Linked DNA regions of Archangium violaceum. The main gene of each other region encodes a partner of the protein of the gene in region 2 in a complex. Links are inferred from orthologs where the notes say so. Each region holds a gene or a part of one and is shown on either strand. Other genes may lie near its edges.

What was found. The genes of interacting proteins can lie anywhere in the genome.
Region 1: the proteins of JRI60_RS40955 (region 2) and grxC are in contact, whole or in part, in an NMR structure (PDB 1QFN), measured with the Escherichia coli proteins. The link is inferred for Archangium violaceum from one-to-one orthologs.

What each region holds. Positions count from the first base shown.
Region 1 is NZ_CP069396.1:4,572,092-4,578,871, forward strand. What follows is about bases 1,647-4,432. They hold grxC (glutaredoxin 3), read right to left. Parts: upstream 3,274-4,432; coding sequence 3,019-3,273; downstream 1,647-3,018. Other genes in these bases: JRI60_RS18925 (sigma 54-interacting transcriptional regulator), read right to left, coding at 1,647-2,145; JRI60_RS18930 (hypothetical protein), read right to left, coding at 2,488-2,919; groL (chaperonin GroEL), read right to left, coding at 3,463-4,432. In the rest of the region: JRI60_RS18920 (hypothetical protein), read right to left, coding at 1-713; more of JRI60_RS18925, read right to left, coding at 751-1,646; more of groL, read right to left, coding at 4,433-5,115; co-chaperone GroES, read right to left, coding at 5,159-5,449; JRI60_RS18950 (hypothetical protein), read left to right, coding at 5,852-6,445; JRI60_RS18955 (hypothetical protein), read left to right, coding at 6,462-6,780. UniProt on the Escherichia coli protein: The disulfide bond functions as an electron carrier in the glutathione-dependent synthesis of deoxyribonucleotides by the enzyme ribonucleotide reductase.
Region 2 is NZ_CP069396.1:10,296,585-10,303,682, reverse strand. What follows is about bases 2,270-5,373. They hold JRI60_RS40955 (ribonucleoside-diphosphate reductase subunit alpha), read right to left. Parts: upstream 5,010-5,373; coding sequence 2,529-5,009; downstream 2,270-2,528. Other genes in these bases: JRI60_RS40960 (ribonucleotide-diphosphate reductase subunit beta), read right to left, coding at 2,270-2,532. Also shown: JRI60_RS40965 (hypothetical protein), read right to left, coding at 22-1,329; more of JRI60_RS40960, read right to left, coding at 1,480-2,269; JRI60_RS40950 (serine/threonine-protein kinase), read right to left, coding at 5,421-6,356; JRI60_RS40945 (hypothetical protein), read left to right, coding at 6,552-7,098. UniProt on the Escherichia coli protein: Provides the precursors necessary for DNA synthesis. Catalyzes the biosynthesis of deoxyribonucleotides from the corresponding ribonucleotides.

The DNA.
Region 1 (6,780 bases), 5.7 Mb from region 2 along the record:
TCCACCTCCAGCTTCGCCGGCAGGGCCATCATCTTGCCCTTGAGGCAGGCGGCGAGCTGGTCGCCCTCGGGGGTGCCCACCGGGTCGAAGGTGATGTCGGCGGCGGTGGCCGCGCCCTTCTTCAGGTCCACGTTGGCCTTGAGGAGCGGGGGGATCTTGCTGTCGAAGCCCGTGTAGCAGTCGCACCAGGTGGGCTGGCCGAGCCGCACGGCGCCCGAGAAGTCCGAGCCCGGGTTGATGCCGAACTTGACGCTGGGGCTGTTGTTCAGCTCGTGGATGAAGGTGCTCTCGGACTGCACCGGCTGGGCGCCCGCGGGCAGGGCGGCGAGCGGCACGCGCGCGTCCACGATCTTCTGGATGCAGGCCTGCCCCTCGGCGGTGAGGTTCTCACCGGAGATGGAGTGGGTGCCGCCCTGATCCGTGACGGAGGTCTTCACCACCACCTGGGTGGTCTCGGCGGTGCCGCGGGACTTGGGGTCCACGAGGCACTCCATCACCTCCGGGCGCGCGGAGCTGATGGCGCCCAGGAGGATGTTCTGGTTGGCCGGCTGGGGCAGGGTGGGGGAGCGGGCCTGGCAGACGCTCACGTCGAACGGAAGCTGGTTGGTGATGCGCATCCGCTCTTCGGTGGTGGTCGGGCCCTTCTGGGCCCCCTGCTGGCTGACGCACCCGGCCGCGAGGAGGACGGAGGCGATGGCGATACGGCGCATCATGTCGGGGATCTCCTTTGGGGTTGGAACAGCGGGGGCCTCATTTATCAAGGCCCTCGGCGTTCTTGAGATCCTTCAGGCGCAGACCGTTCTTCTTGAGCAGTCGGTAGAGGCTCTGCATGGACAGGCCGGTGTGCTGCTCGGCCGTCTTCATGTCGAAGTTGGACTGACGCATGACCTCGGCGAAGTAGAGGCGCTCGAAGTCGGCCACCACCCGGTCCTTGGCCTCGTGGTAGGGCATGCCCGTCACCAGCGCGGCCACGCTGGTGGTGGGCTGCTCGCCACCCTCCGCCTTGCGCTGGGGCTGGGCCATGAAGTCCAGCCAGCTGACGTTGCCCGTCTCCTGCATGAGGGCGCCGCGCTCCAGCACGTTGCGCAGCTCGCGCACGTTGCCCGGCCAGTCGTAGCCCTCGAAGAGGGCGATCGTCTGGGGGGTGAGCTCGAAGGAGGACTTGAGGCCGCGCAGCAGGGACTGGGCCAGCACGGGGATGTCCTCGCGCCGGGTGCGCAGCGGGGGCAGGCGCACGCGCGCCACCGCCAGCCGGTAGTAGAGGTCCGCCCGGAAGCGGCCCTGGCGCACGTCCTCCTCGAGGTTGCGGTGCGTGGAGGCGATGACGCGCACGTCCACCGGCACCGGCGCCCCGTCCAGCGAGGGCACCTCGCGCGACTCCAGCACGCGCAGCAGCTTGGGCTGCAGCGACAGCGGCAGCTCGCCCACCTCGTCCAGGAACAGGGTTCCACCCTGGGCCGCCTCGAAGACGCCCTTGGAGCCCTTGTCGTCCTCGTCTCCTCCGGAGCGCAGGCCGCCGAACAGCTCGCGCTCGGCCTTCTCCTCGGTGATGAGGTTGCAGTCCACCACCTTGAAGGGGCCGTGCCGCCGGCGCGAGTGCTCGTGCACCGCGCGCGCCGCCAGCTCCTTGCCGGTGCCCGTCTCGCCCTCCACCAGCAGGTTCATGTCCTCGCGGGCGATGCCGCGCAGCTGCGAGAAGACGACCCGCATCATCTCCGAGGTGGCCACCAGCCCGCCGAAGGCGTCGGCTCCACCCATCACCTCCACCTCGGTGGCGCGGGCCTCCTGCTTGATGGCCAGCTTCGTCTTGCCCAGCACCACCTTGTCGCCCGGCTGCAGCAGCACCTGCATCACCTGGTGTCCGTCCAGGAACGTGCCATTGCGGCTGCCCAGGTCGCGCAGGAGGATGCCCTTCGACGTGCGCTCCATCTCGATGTGCCGACGGCTCACCGTCTGGTCACTGAGCACCAGGTCCGTCGCCGGATCCGAGCCCACGCGCAGCAGCGCGTCTTGCGTGGTGACCTTCTTCCCCTTGTCAGGGCCGGCCACCACCTCCACCGTCCACTCTCGCACCTGGATCCGTGTCGACCGTCCCTCGGGACCCGTCTGCACGGTCTGGGTGACCTCCGGCCTGTCGTCGCTCATCGGCGTTGCTCCTCCCAACCCGCAGCGGGCGGACGGAAGCTCCGCCCGGGTCGCGGGAGTTGCCTGTTTATGGGTCCTCTCACTCCTGGGCAAGCCTTAGTGACGCGGAGTTCGGGCCTGGAGTCTCCGGGCACGAAGCGCTCGCACCGGGGTAGGGGAGAAGCGCACGCGGACAAGTGTCCGGGCAGCTCGGCTCTTCCTCAGTGCGGGTGGAATGGTGCGTTGGGTGTGAGATCAGGACGGCGCACGCGAGGGGCGATCCGGTACCAGCCACGGACTGGGAGTGAAGACGACCCCCGTTCCGGGAATCCAGCCCCTCGCGCGCATCCAACTCCGGGCCCACTAGTAGCGGGCGGGTGAGTCGCTGGCCGGGAAGGACTCCTTGGACTCCTCGTCCACGATGTCATCGTTCGGCCGGCCGCCGGACTTCACCTGGGCGTTCGTCTGGGCTCCGGGCGAGCCGTGCTGCTGGGCCTGCATCACCTTCTTGCCGCCCTTCTTGCTGGCGCCACCGCTCTTCTGGGTGGTCCCGGCCTGGACACCCTCGGTGCGCATCAGCCGGGCGCCCAGCAGGTTCTTGGCGCGCTCGGCCAGGTCGCGCTGCGCCTCCTGGTAGTCGCGGAAGAAGTCCACCAGCTCCTGGTCGCCGCTCTTCTCGGCGTCCTGGATGTACTGGCCGACCTCCGAGGCCCCCTGGAGACAGTGATAGAGCACGCTGATGACGTCGTAGTTCTCGTCCTTCGTACCCGTGACCTGTTCCCCTGCCTCAGCCATCATCCACCTCCGTCGTGCGTGAGGGTTGCTCCGGGCAACCTGCACACGGACGGAGGTGGGTGCCCACCCAAGGCGGGCGGTCGCCTGCTCCCAGGCGGCTCAGGCTTGCAGCATGGGATCGAGTCTTCCCTCGCTGTCCAGGCGGGCGAGATCCGAATAGCCACCCACGTGGGTGTCGCCGATCCAGATCTGCGGCACGGTCCGCTGGCCGCTCATCTCCACCAGCTTCGCGCGCATCTCGTCATCGCCGGTGACGTCCAGCTCCTCGTACTTCACGCCCTTGCGGGTGAGCAGATCCTTCGCCCGGACGCAGTAACCGCAATAGGTCGTGGTGTAGATTTTCACGGGCTTCAAGCGTGTGTCCTCCTCGTGTCTCCCTCCAAACTAAGAGGGCGGGGGACGCCACGCCACCCGGTTGGTACCTCGGTCGGTGCCCGGGGACGCCCGAAACGCGAACGGCCCCCGGCTCCACGAGGGAACCGGAGGCCGTCCGAGAGACCTCGGAGCGCGGGACGAGCCGCGCTCCGGAGCCTGGGGCGGGGACTACATGCCCATGCCGCCCATGCCGCCCATACCACCCATGCCGCCCATACCACCGCCGGCGCCAGCGCCCTCCTTCTCCTCCTTCGGACGATCCGCCACCATGGCCTCGGTGGTGAGCATCAGGGAGGCAACGGAGGCCGCGTTCTGCAGCGCGGTGCGGCTCACCTTGGCCGGGTCGATGACGCCGGCGGCCAGCAGGTCCTCGTAGGTGCTGGTGGCGGCGTTGAAGCCGTACGAGCCAGTGCCCTCCTTGACCTTGTTGACGATGACGCTGCCCTCGAGACCGCCGTTGGCGACGATCTGACGCAGCGGCTCCTCGACGGAGCGGCGGATGATGTCCACGCCGAACTTCTCACCGGCGTCGACCTTGAGGGTGTCCAGCGCCTTGGAGCAGCGCAGCAGGGCCACGCCACCGCCAGGCACCACGCCCTCCTCCACGGCGGCGCGGGTCGCGTTGAGGGCGTCCTCGACGCGAGCCTTCTTCTCCTTCATCTCGGTCTCGGTCGCGGCGCCCACGTTGATGACGGCCACGCCGCCCACCAGCTTCGCCAGACGCTCCTGGAGCTTCTCGCGGTCGTAGTCGCTGGTGGTCTCCTCGATCTGGGCGCGGATCTGCTTCACGCGCGCCTCGATGTCCTTCTGCGCACCGGCACCGTCGACGATGGTGGTGTTGTCCTTGTCGATGGTGATGCGCTTGGCGCGGCCCAGGTCGTTGAGGGTCAGCGTCTCCATCTTGATGCCGAGGTCCTCGGCGATCATCCGGCCGCCCGTCAGGGTGGCGATGTCCTCGAGCATGGCCTTGCGGCGGTCACCGAAGCCCGGGGCCTTCACGGCGGCCACGTTGAGCACGCCGCGGATCTTGTTGACCACCAGGGTGGCCAGGGCCTCGCCCTCGATGTCCTCGGCGATGATCAGCAGCGGCTTGCCGGAGCGGGCCACCTGCTCGAGGATGGGGAGCATGTCCTTCATCGAGGAGATCTTCTTCTCGTTGATGAGGATGAGGGCGTCATTCAGCACGACCTCCATGCGCTCCGGATCCGTCACGAAGTACGGGGAGAGGTAGCCGCGGTCGAACTGCATGCCCTCGACCACGTCCAGGGTGGTGTCGAGACCCTTGGCCTCCTCCACCGTGATGACGCCCTCCTTGCCGACCTTCTCCATCGCGTCGGCGATGATCTGCCCGATGGTGGTGTCGCCGTTGGCGGAGATGGTACCGACCTGGGCGATCTCCTTCTTGTCCTTGGTCGGCTTGGCCAGCGTCTTCAGCTCGGCCACGATGGCGGCCACGGCCTTGTCGATGCCGCGCTTGATGTCCATCGGGTTGTGACCGGCGGCCACCAGCTTCGCGCCCTCGCGGAAGATGGCCTGGGCCAGCACGGTCGCCGTGGTGGTGCCGTCACCGGCCACGTCGGAGGTCTTGGAGGCGACCTCCTTGACCATCTGGGCGCCCATGTTCTCGAACTTGTTCTCAAGCTCGATCTCCTTGGCCACGGTCACGCCGTCCTTGGTGATCGTGGGCGAGCCGAACGACTTCTCGATCACCACGTTGCGGCCCTTGGGGCCCAGGGTGACCTTCACCGCGTCGGCCAGGATGTTCACGCCGCGCAGGATGGCCTCGCGCGCACGAACGTCGAAAAGAATGTCCTTCGCCATGTTGATGGATTCCTTTGGGTAGAGAGGAGGAGCGGGGAGGGGATTACTTCTCGATCACGCCGAGCACATCCTCCTCACGGAGAATGAGGTGCTCCTCGCCATCGATCTTGATCTCGGTACCCGCGTACTTGCTGAACAGGATGGTGTCGCCGGCCTTGATGTCGAGCGGGCGGACCTTGCCGTCCTCGAGCACCTTGCCGTTACCGACCGCGAGCACCTTGCCCTCGAGGGGCTTCTCCTTGGCGGTGTCGGGGATGAACAGACCGCCCTTGGTCTTGTTCTCCTCGGCAACGCGCTTGACGATCAGACGATCCTGCAGGGGACGAATCTTCACGGTTGTCTCCTTCCGATGAGCACTCCAGGTGTCCGGAGTGCCGTGGGGGTTGGGATGGGGGCCGTCCGGCCCGGGCCGTTAGCACTCGCACCACACGAGTGCTAACCGGCAAGCGCGCGGGATAATAACCAGCGAAGTCGACCCGTCAAGCACGCCTGGACCGGAGGGCTGGCTCCCGCCAAGTCCCCGTCACAATTCGGGTTTTCTACTCTGTCATCTGGGAGACGCTTCACCGGTGATGGGGGGTTGCGCGTCCCGGTTCTGGCAGTCGATGGGGGGGAGTGCCAGCGTAAGTGGCTGGAATGATTGAAGGTCTCTTTGCGAGGCGTGGGGGGCCGTTGGTACCTTTTTCAGTGTCGTTCCCCGGCTCGCAATCCCGGGGAACCGGGAGGTCGACAATCCATGAGTCAACTGGTGACAGCCCCGTCGTTGAAGGAGTTCTTCAAGACACTGTTGGAAGAGGTCATCCGGCGGCAGCGGGTGGCGGTTGCGGAGACGACCGAGTTCTACCTGGTGAACCTGCTGGCGGAGTTCGCCACGTCCGACAACCTGTTCAGCAAGGGGGAGGACGGGCGCAAGGAGCAGGAGCCGCTGGCGATGCTCTACCACCGCGCCCTCCAGCAGCAGCGCGACGAGCGCATCCGCACGCTGCGGCGGCTGGGGGACGTGTCGCTCTACCAGGCCGGCTTCTTCTCGGGCGCGCTGCGCGAGGGGCCGGTGGGGCAGGACTACTACATCCAGATGGGCGGGGCGGCGTACGGGCAGGTGGCGGACCTGGCACCCGCCGCGGGCTTCGCCGCCGTGTACCGGGAGCTGAGCGCCCGCTTCCGCGCGCTGGTGGACGTGCTGGAGGAGATCGCCGCGCGCGGGCTGGTGAGCAACGGCCCCTCGGGCGCCCTCAAGGTGTACGAGTCCTGGGTGCGCACGGGCAACGACCGGCTGGAGAAGGTGCTGGTGGATGCCGGGATGGTGGTGCCCAAGGGTCTGCCCAACTGAGTCCCGGAGGTGCCGCGTGATCGGTCGTGTGCAGGCGCACCTGGAAGCCATCTATGGGATTACCTGTGAGGCGCGCGCGGAGGGCTTCGTGGTGGACACGGAGGCCGCCGTGCTGCTCGGCGCCACCGGCCGGGCGGAGGAGGAGCTGCTGGTGCACGAGGGGGATGGGGAGCTGGAGCTCGCCCTCTACCTCGCCCCCGCGCTGCTGCGCCGCCTGAAGCCCTACGAGACGGGCCCCGTCCACTCCCTGTTGGAGCTCGAGCTGGACGGCTTCTGCCAGCTCGCCGAGGGCGTGTCCCACTTCGTCTATGTGGCGCACACGGCCACACATGGAC
Region 2 (7,098 bases):
TGTCGTTTCCACCGCCAGGCTTCAGCGGCCGAACTGGATGACGTAGATGGGGCCATCACCGGTGACGGCGATCTCTCCCTTCTTGTTCGCCGAGGAGTCCACCGCGGCCGAGAATTCGTTGAAGCCGCGCGACCAGTCCACGCGGCCGTTGCTCAGGAGGAAGCGGGCGATGAACAGCCGCGCGTCGGGTTGGGCTACCTCGGAACCCGCGACGAGCACCCCACCGCGGTTGTCGATGTCGACGGAGACGAGCAGACCCGGCGTCTGCCGGGCCCAGCGCTCGTTGCCACTCCCCGTGAAGGCGAGCGCGATGCCGTTGGACGGAAAGTCCGCCGGAGCGGTGAACGTCCGCCCCCTGAACTCGAAGGAGCCGTTGAAGATGCCCACCGCGACGACGCGGTTGTCGCGCGCCGCGAGATCGAAGATGGCGCCCGTGCTGCCCTCGAGCCCGCGTGACCACTCGCCCTCGCCATCGCAGGAGACCTTGCGCAGGTAGGGCGTGCCGACCCCGCTGGGGAGCTCCGGGAAGCGGATGCCACCGAAGTAGAAGTTCCCGTGCTCGTCCGCGGTGAGCGCATCGGTCCTGGCCACCACGTCATCGACGAAGACCCATTCGAGTTCGCCCCGCGAGGAATACTTCGCGACGAACGCGTGGAAGTCCGCGCCCGTGATGGGGCCCTCGCCGAAGTCGAACTCGGTGGCGCCTTCCAGGGTGCCGGTGATGGCGATGCGGTCCTTCCTGTCCACCGCGACCTCCCGCGCGCGGGTGGGCAGCCGGAGCGCCCAGAGGGCATGTCCGTCCGGGTCGAGCTTCAGCAGGTGCTCGCCCATCGTCATCGTCACGCCATCCAGCACGAGCCGGCCGCCGACACTCAGGGAGAGCACGATGTTGCCCTTCGAATCGACCGTCATCGCGGCGCCAAAGGCGCCGGCTCCGGGCAGCTCGGCGGTGGGCTCGCCCGAGAGGATGATGCCCCACAGCAGGCTGCCATCGGGGGCGTACTTCGCGAGCCCCGCGATGCGCGAGCCCGATGCCGAGGCCGGTGGGCTGATGGGCCCGGCGCCGAAGTCGATGGGGCCGCCGATGTCCGTCACGAGGACGACGACGTTGCCTCGCGGGTCATGCCGGATGGCCACCGTCTCGCTCTCGGTGGTGGCGAGGATGTTCCGCACCCACTTCTGCTCCGGCGGGGTCGATTCCCGCCGGTGCTCCTGGGCGATCTCCTCCACCGCCTCGGTGGACGGCTCCACGACGACACCGCCGCAGGCCGATAGTCCCAACAGCATCAGGACCCCGCAGAGGCCCATCCCTGTCCATTGCCGTTTCATGGTTCCCCTCCTGCGGGAGCCGTGAGGACTCCCGCACCTCGAACGGTGCTCGTGGGGAGGAGGGGGAGCCGCTGTTCTCCAGGGATGTCGGGTGTCCTGGGATGAACAGCGGCGGCAGTTGGTCCGCCACCCAGGCCAGGGAGTTAGCGCTCAGAAGTTCGCGTCGAAGGTGACCTCTCCGGCGACTCCTACCTGGTACGCCGAGACGCGGCGCTCGAAGAAGTTCGCGAGCTCCTGCACGTCCTGCAGGTCCATGAAGCCGAACGGGTTCTTCGCCCCGTAGCGCTTCGGCAGCTCCAGCATCGCGAGCCGCTGGTCGGCCACGTACTCGAGGTACTGCCGCATCTCGCGCACGGAGAGTCCCGCGACGCCGAGCCCCAGCAGGTCCTCGGCGAACCGCAGCTCGCACGTCACCGCCTCGTCGAGCATGGTGGCCACTTGCCGCTCCAGCTCCGCGTCGAAGAGGTCCGGCTCCTCGCGGCGCACCGTCTTCACCACCTCGAAGGCGAAGGCCATGTGCGCGCTCTCGTCGCGGAAGACCCAGTTGGTCCCCGCCGCCAGCCCGTGCAGCAGCCCCCGCGAGCGCAGGAAGTACACGTACGCGAACGCCGCGAAGAAGAAGAGCCCCTCGATGCAGGCCGCGAAGCAGATGAGATTCAGCAGGAAGCGCCGCCGGTGCTCCCGCGTCTCCAAGCGCTCCAGCTCGTCAATGGAGTCCATCCACTTGAAGCAGAACGCGGCCTTCTCCCGGATGCTCGGGATGTTGTCGATGGCCGCGAAGGCCTTCGCGCGCTCGGCCGGGTCCGGCACGTACGTGTCGAGCAGCGTGAGGTAGAACTGCACGTGCAGCGCCTCCTCGTAGAGCTGCCGCGACAGGTACATGCGCGCCTCGGGCGAGTTCACGTGCTTGTAGAGGTTCAGCACGAGGTTGTTCGCCACGATGGAGTCGCCCGTCGCGAAGAATGCCACCAAGCGCTGGATGAGGTGCCGGTCCGCCGCCGTCATCTTCGAGCGCAGGTCGCCCACGTCCGTCGAGAAGTCCACCTCCTCCACCGTCCAGGTGTTCTTGATGGCGTTGCGGTACATCTCGAAGAAGGCCGGGTACTGCATCGGCCGCAGCGTCAGGTTCAGGCCCGGATCCAACAGGCGCGCACCCGTCTTCGGCGTCGCGTTGGAGCGCACCAGGGGCGTCACGGCGCTCATTGGCAGGCCTCGCAGCTCTCGGGGTTCTCCAGCGAGCAGGCGATGGCCTGCTCCTCCGTGGGCCTGGGGGCCGCCTGAGCGGGCGCGCTACCACCGGCCTCGGGGTGCGCCGTGCCATTCCGGGACACGTCGACGGTGGCCTTCGCGATGCGCGTCGCCGGACGCGAGCGCAGGTAGTAGGTCGTCTTCAGCCCCTTCTTCCAGGCGTACATGTACATGGAGCTCAGCTGCCCGATGTTCGGCGACTCGATGAACAGGTTGAGCGACTGGCTCTGGTCGATGAAGGCGCCCCGGTCCGCCGCCATGTCGATGAGCGAGCGCATCGGCAGCTCCCACGCGGTGCGGTAGATGGCGCGCACGTTGGCGGGAATCTCCCCGAGCGACTGGATGGAGCCCTCCGCCAGCTTGATGCGCGAGCGCATGTCCTCGTTCCACAGCCCCAGGGACTTCAGCTCCTCCACCAGGTAGCGGTTGACCTGGAGGAAGTCGCCCGAGAGCGTCTCCCGCTTGAAGAGGTTGGAGATCTGCGGCTCGATGCACTCGTAGCAGCCCGCGATGGACGCGATGGTCGCCGTCGGCGCGATGGCGATGAGCAGCGAGTTGCGCAGCCCCACGGACTTGATACGGGCGCGCAGCGCCTCCCACCGCGTGGGGTCCTCGGGCATCACTCCCCACGCGTCGAACTGGAGCTCGCCGCGCGCCGCGCGCGTCTCCTGGAAGCTCGGATGGGCACCGCGCTCGGCCGCGAGCTCCGCCGAGGCGGACAGGGCGTGGAAGTAGATGTCCTCGGAGATCCTCCGCGAGAGCGTGCGCGCCTCGGGGCTGTCGAAGGGCAGGCGCATCTGGAAGAACACGTCCTGCAGGCCCATCAGGCCGAGCCCCACCGGGCGCCAGCGCTGGTTCGAGCCCTTCGCCGAGTCGATGGGGTAGTAGTTGAGGTCGATCACCCGATCCAACTGGCGCACCGCGGAGCGCACCGTCCTCGCGAGCTTGTCCCAGTCGAAGGCCACGCCACCGGCGTCGTTCGCCAGCGTGTGCCGCGCGAGGTTGATGGAGCCGAGGTTGCAGACGGCGGTCTCGTCCCGTGAGGTCACCTCGAGAATCTCCGTGCAGAGGTTCGAGAGGTGGACGACGCGGCCCGGCAGCGCCGTCTGGTTGCAGGCCCGGTTCGACTTGTCCTTGAACGTCATCCAGCCGTTCCCGGTCTGCGCGAGCGTCCGCATCATGCGCCCGTAGAGCTCGCGGGCCTTCACCGTCTTGTGCGCGAGTCCCTGCGCCTCGGCCTTCTCATAGGCGCGCTCGAACGCCTCGCCGTACAGGTCCGTGAGGTGCGGCACCGCCTTCGGGTCGAAGAGGGACCAGTTCCCATCAGCCTCGACGCGCTTCATGAAGAGGTCGGGGATCCAGTTGGCGAGGTTCAGGTTGTGCGTGCGCCGGGCCTCGTCGCCGGTGTTGTCGCGCAGCTCGAGGAACTCCTCCAGGTCCGCGTGCCAGGTCTCCAGGTACACGCAGCAGGCGCCCTTGCGCTTCCCGCCCTGGTTCACCGCGGCCACCGACGCATCCAGCGTCTTCAGCCACGGCACGATGCCGTTGCTGTGCCCGTTGGTGCTCTCGATGAGCGAGCCGCGCGAGCGGATCCGGTGGTACGCCAGCCCGATGCCCCCCGAGAACTTCGAGAGCATCGCCACGTCCATGTAGCGCTGGTAGATGCTCGCCAGCTCGTCCTCGGGCGAGTCCAGCAGGAAGCAGGACGAGAGCTGCTCGTGGCGCGTGCCGGAGTTGAAGAGGGTGGGGGAGCTCGGCACGTACTCCAGCATCGAGAAGAGCCGGTAGAGCTCGAGCACGTCGGCGATGGTGTCCCCGAGCGCCACCGCGATGCGCATGAAGAAGTGCTGGGGCGTCTCGAGCACCTCGCGCGTCTGGGGGTGCTTGAGCAGGTAGCGGTCGTAGACCGTGCGCAGCCCGAAGTACTCGAAGAGGCGGTTGCGCGAGGGGTCGATCGCGTCGTTCAGCTTGCGGCTGTTCGCCGAGACGAGCCCGGCCACGCGCTCGTTCACCAGCCCGAGCCGGTGGCCCGCGGCGATGGACTGCGAGAAGGAGTGGATCTCCTGCCCGGAGACCTCCTTGTCGATGTACGTCGCGAGCAGCCGCGCCGCGAGCTTCGCGTACTCGGGCTCCTCCAGCGTCAGCGAGGCGGCGGTCTGGATGGAGAGCTGATCCAACTCCTTCGTCGAGGCGCCGTCGTAGAGGCCAGCGATCGTCTTCGTCGCCATGCGGATGGCGTCCACCTGGCGCAGCCCGTCGCAACACCGGCTGATCGCTCGGACGATCTTGTTCAGGTCCGCGACCTCGAGCGTTCCATTGCGCTTGCGCACCCGCATGGTGGTGGGGGGCGTGGGGGTCGTCTCGGAGGTGAGATGGGCGGGCAGGGGCGGCGCGCCCTGCTCGCGTCCCGGGATGTGGCTTCCGTTCAGCATGCTGCTCCTCGCGCACTGTCTGGGCCGCGAGCTGCGTTCGCGACCACGTGAACCCGAAGACACGAGGAGAAGAGACAGGCCGGGACCGCCACGGAATGAACCCGCGGCGCTCGGACCTCCCGCCTCCCCACGAGGCTTCCAGGTCGAGCTGCCGCTGGATTTCTCCCAGAGGCAGGTGCTGGCAGGTCTTCGGGCTCGCGAGCACTCGGCTGACGCCGGTTCCTAATACCGTCCGCTTCCCAGCCTCCCGGCCAGTGCGTGTGGGCGGATTCGTTCTCGCTTACCGCTGCGGGGGCAGCTCCGGATTCACACCGGATTCCCTTTCAAGCCCAGGCACTTGCCCGGGCACCAGCGACGCGCGCCAACCTATGGGCGGGTTCGGACGCTGTCAAAAGGATCTGCTCCGTCCGACTACGGGCGGCCCTTCTCCCGCTCCCAGAGTGCGAGAGAGAGGGCCTGTTGCATCGCGCTCTGTACCTCGCGCGCGCTGAAGGGTTGTCCGGTGTCCAACGCCCAGGTGAAGAGTGCTCCAGCGAACTCTCCCGCCGTGCGGTAGCGCTGATTCACGTCCGGTGCCAGCGCCTTGCGGATCACCGCCGCGAGCCTCCGGTCCAACGTGTCCGGCAGGTTCAGCTTCGCCGCCTGGATGGCCGCCATCACCACGTCCGGGTCGTCGCTGCCGCGCTCGAAGGGGTGGGCACCCAGCACCAGCTCGTGCAGGACGATGCCCAGCGAGAAGAGATCCGACGCCTGCGTCACCGTGTCCCCGCGCGTCTGCTCCGGCGACAGGTAGTGCAGCTTGCCCGCCGTCACCCCGTCCTCCGGCCCCAGGTCCAGCCCGCGCGCCTTGGCCACGCCGAAGTCACCGAGCTTCACCTCGCACTGCCCGGAGAAGAAGATGTTGGAGGGGTTCACGTCCCCGTGGACGAGCTCCAGCGGCCGGCCACTGCGCGTGCGCGCCTGGTGGAAGTACGCCAGCGCCCTCAGCGCCTCGATGCACACGTGGACGCCCATCGCCACCGGGATGTCGCGCCCCTGCTGGTGGTGCACCCGGAGCAGCCCTTCCAGGTCTCCACCGACCAGGAACTCCATGGCGATGAAGTAGCGCCCGAAGGCCTCGCCAATCTCCAGCCGGCTCACCAGGTTCGGGTGCTCCAGCAGGCCCATCAGGTCCGCCTCGTCGGCGAAGGCCTCCGCGCTGACGTCCTTGCGCATCAGCTTCAGCGCCACCTTGAAGGGGCTGCCCTTCTCGTCCCGCGCCTCCGCGAGGAACACCTCCGCCATGCCTCCCGAGCCCAGCCGCGAGCGGAGCACGTAGCGCCCGAAGCGACGCGAGGGGATTTCCACGGTCTTGGTGGAAGGTGGTGGGGGAGGGGGGATGGCCGGCAAGGTATCGTCACTCTAACGCTTCCCTGGAGGGTGGGGGGAGCTGTCCTCCAGGAGGCGGGACGGGGCCCGCTCGCGTCCGCTGCCGGAAGCTCCCGGGAGCGGCCTGGCGGGAAGCTTTGAAGGCGGGCGGAGCCGGCCGTTACAGTCCCGACCGTGTCCAGCACCACCCATACCCGCCCCCCCGGCTCCGGACCCCGCGAGGACCAGCCAGGATCGGAGGTGCCATCCCTGGCCCCCTGGGAGGCGCCGGACAGCGCTCCCGCACCTCTACCCCCGCGAGAGGCGATGCGGGCGGTGCCGCCCCTCGTCGAGCAGGCCCGGGCGGCCTCTGGCACCGAGCGCGCGGCCCTGGCGGGGCACCTCAACCGGGAATTGGAGGCGCTGGGGTCGGAGGGGGGCTCGCGCGAGGTGGCGGACCTGCTCCTTCATCTCCTGGAGAGCGGCCAGCTGGAGGGGTTGGAGGAGGCGGAGGGCCGGACGTGCCGGGGCGTGGCGGTCGAGACCCTGGTGGGGCTCGGCTACCCCTACGCGCTGGAGGTACGCCCCGAGGACCTGGAGTACCTGCGGAACCAGTCCCGGCCCACCCGGAAGGGGCTCCTGACGAAGGGGGCGCTGGCGGCGGGGGTGCTGGGGACGGGGTTCGTCGGCGAGTGGGTGTTCCTTCCCCCGGAGCTGACGGAGGGGAAGAGCGCCCTGGGGC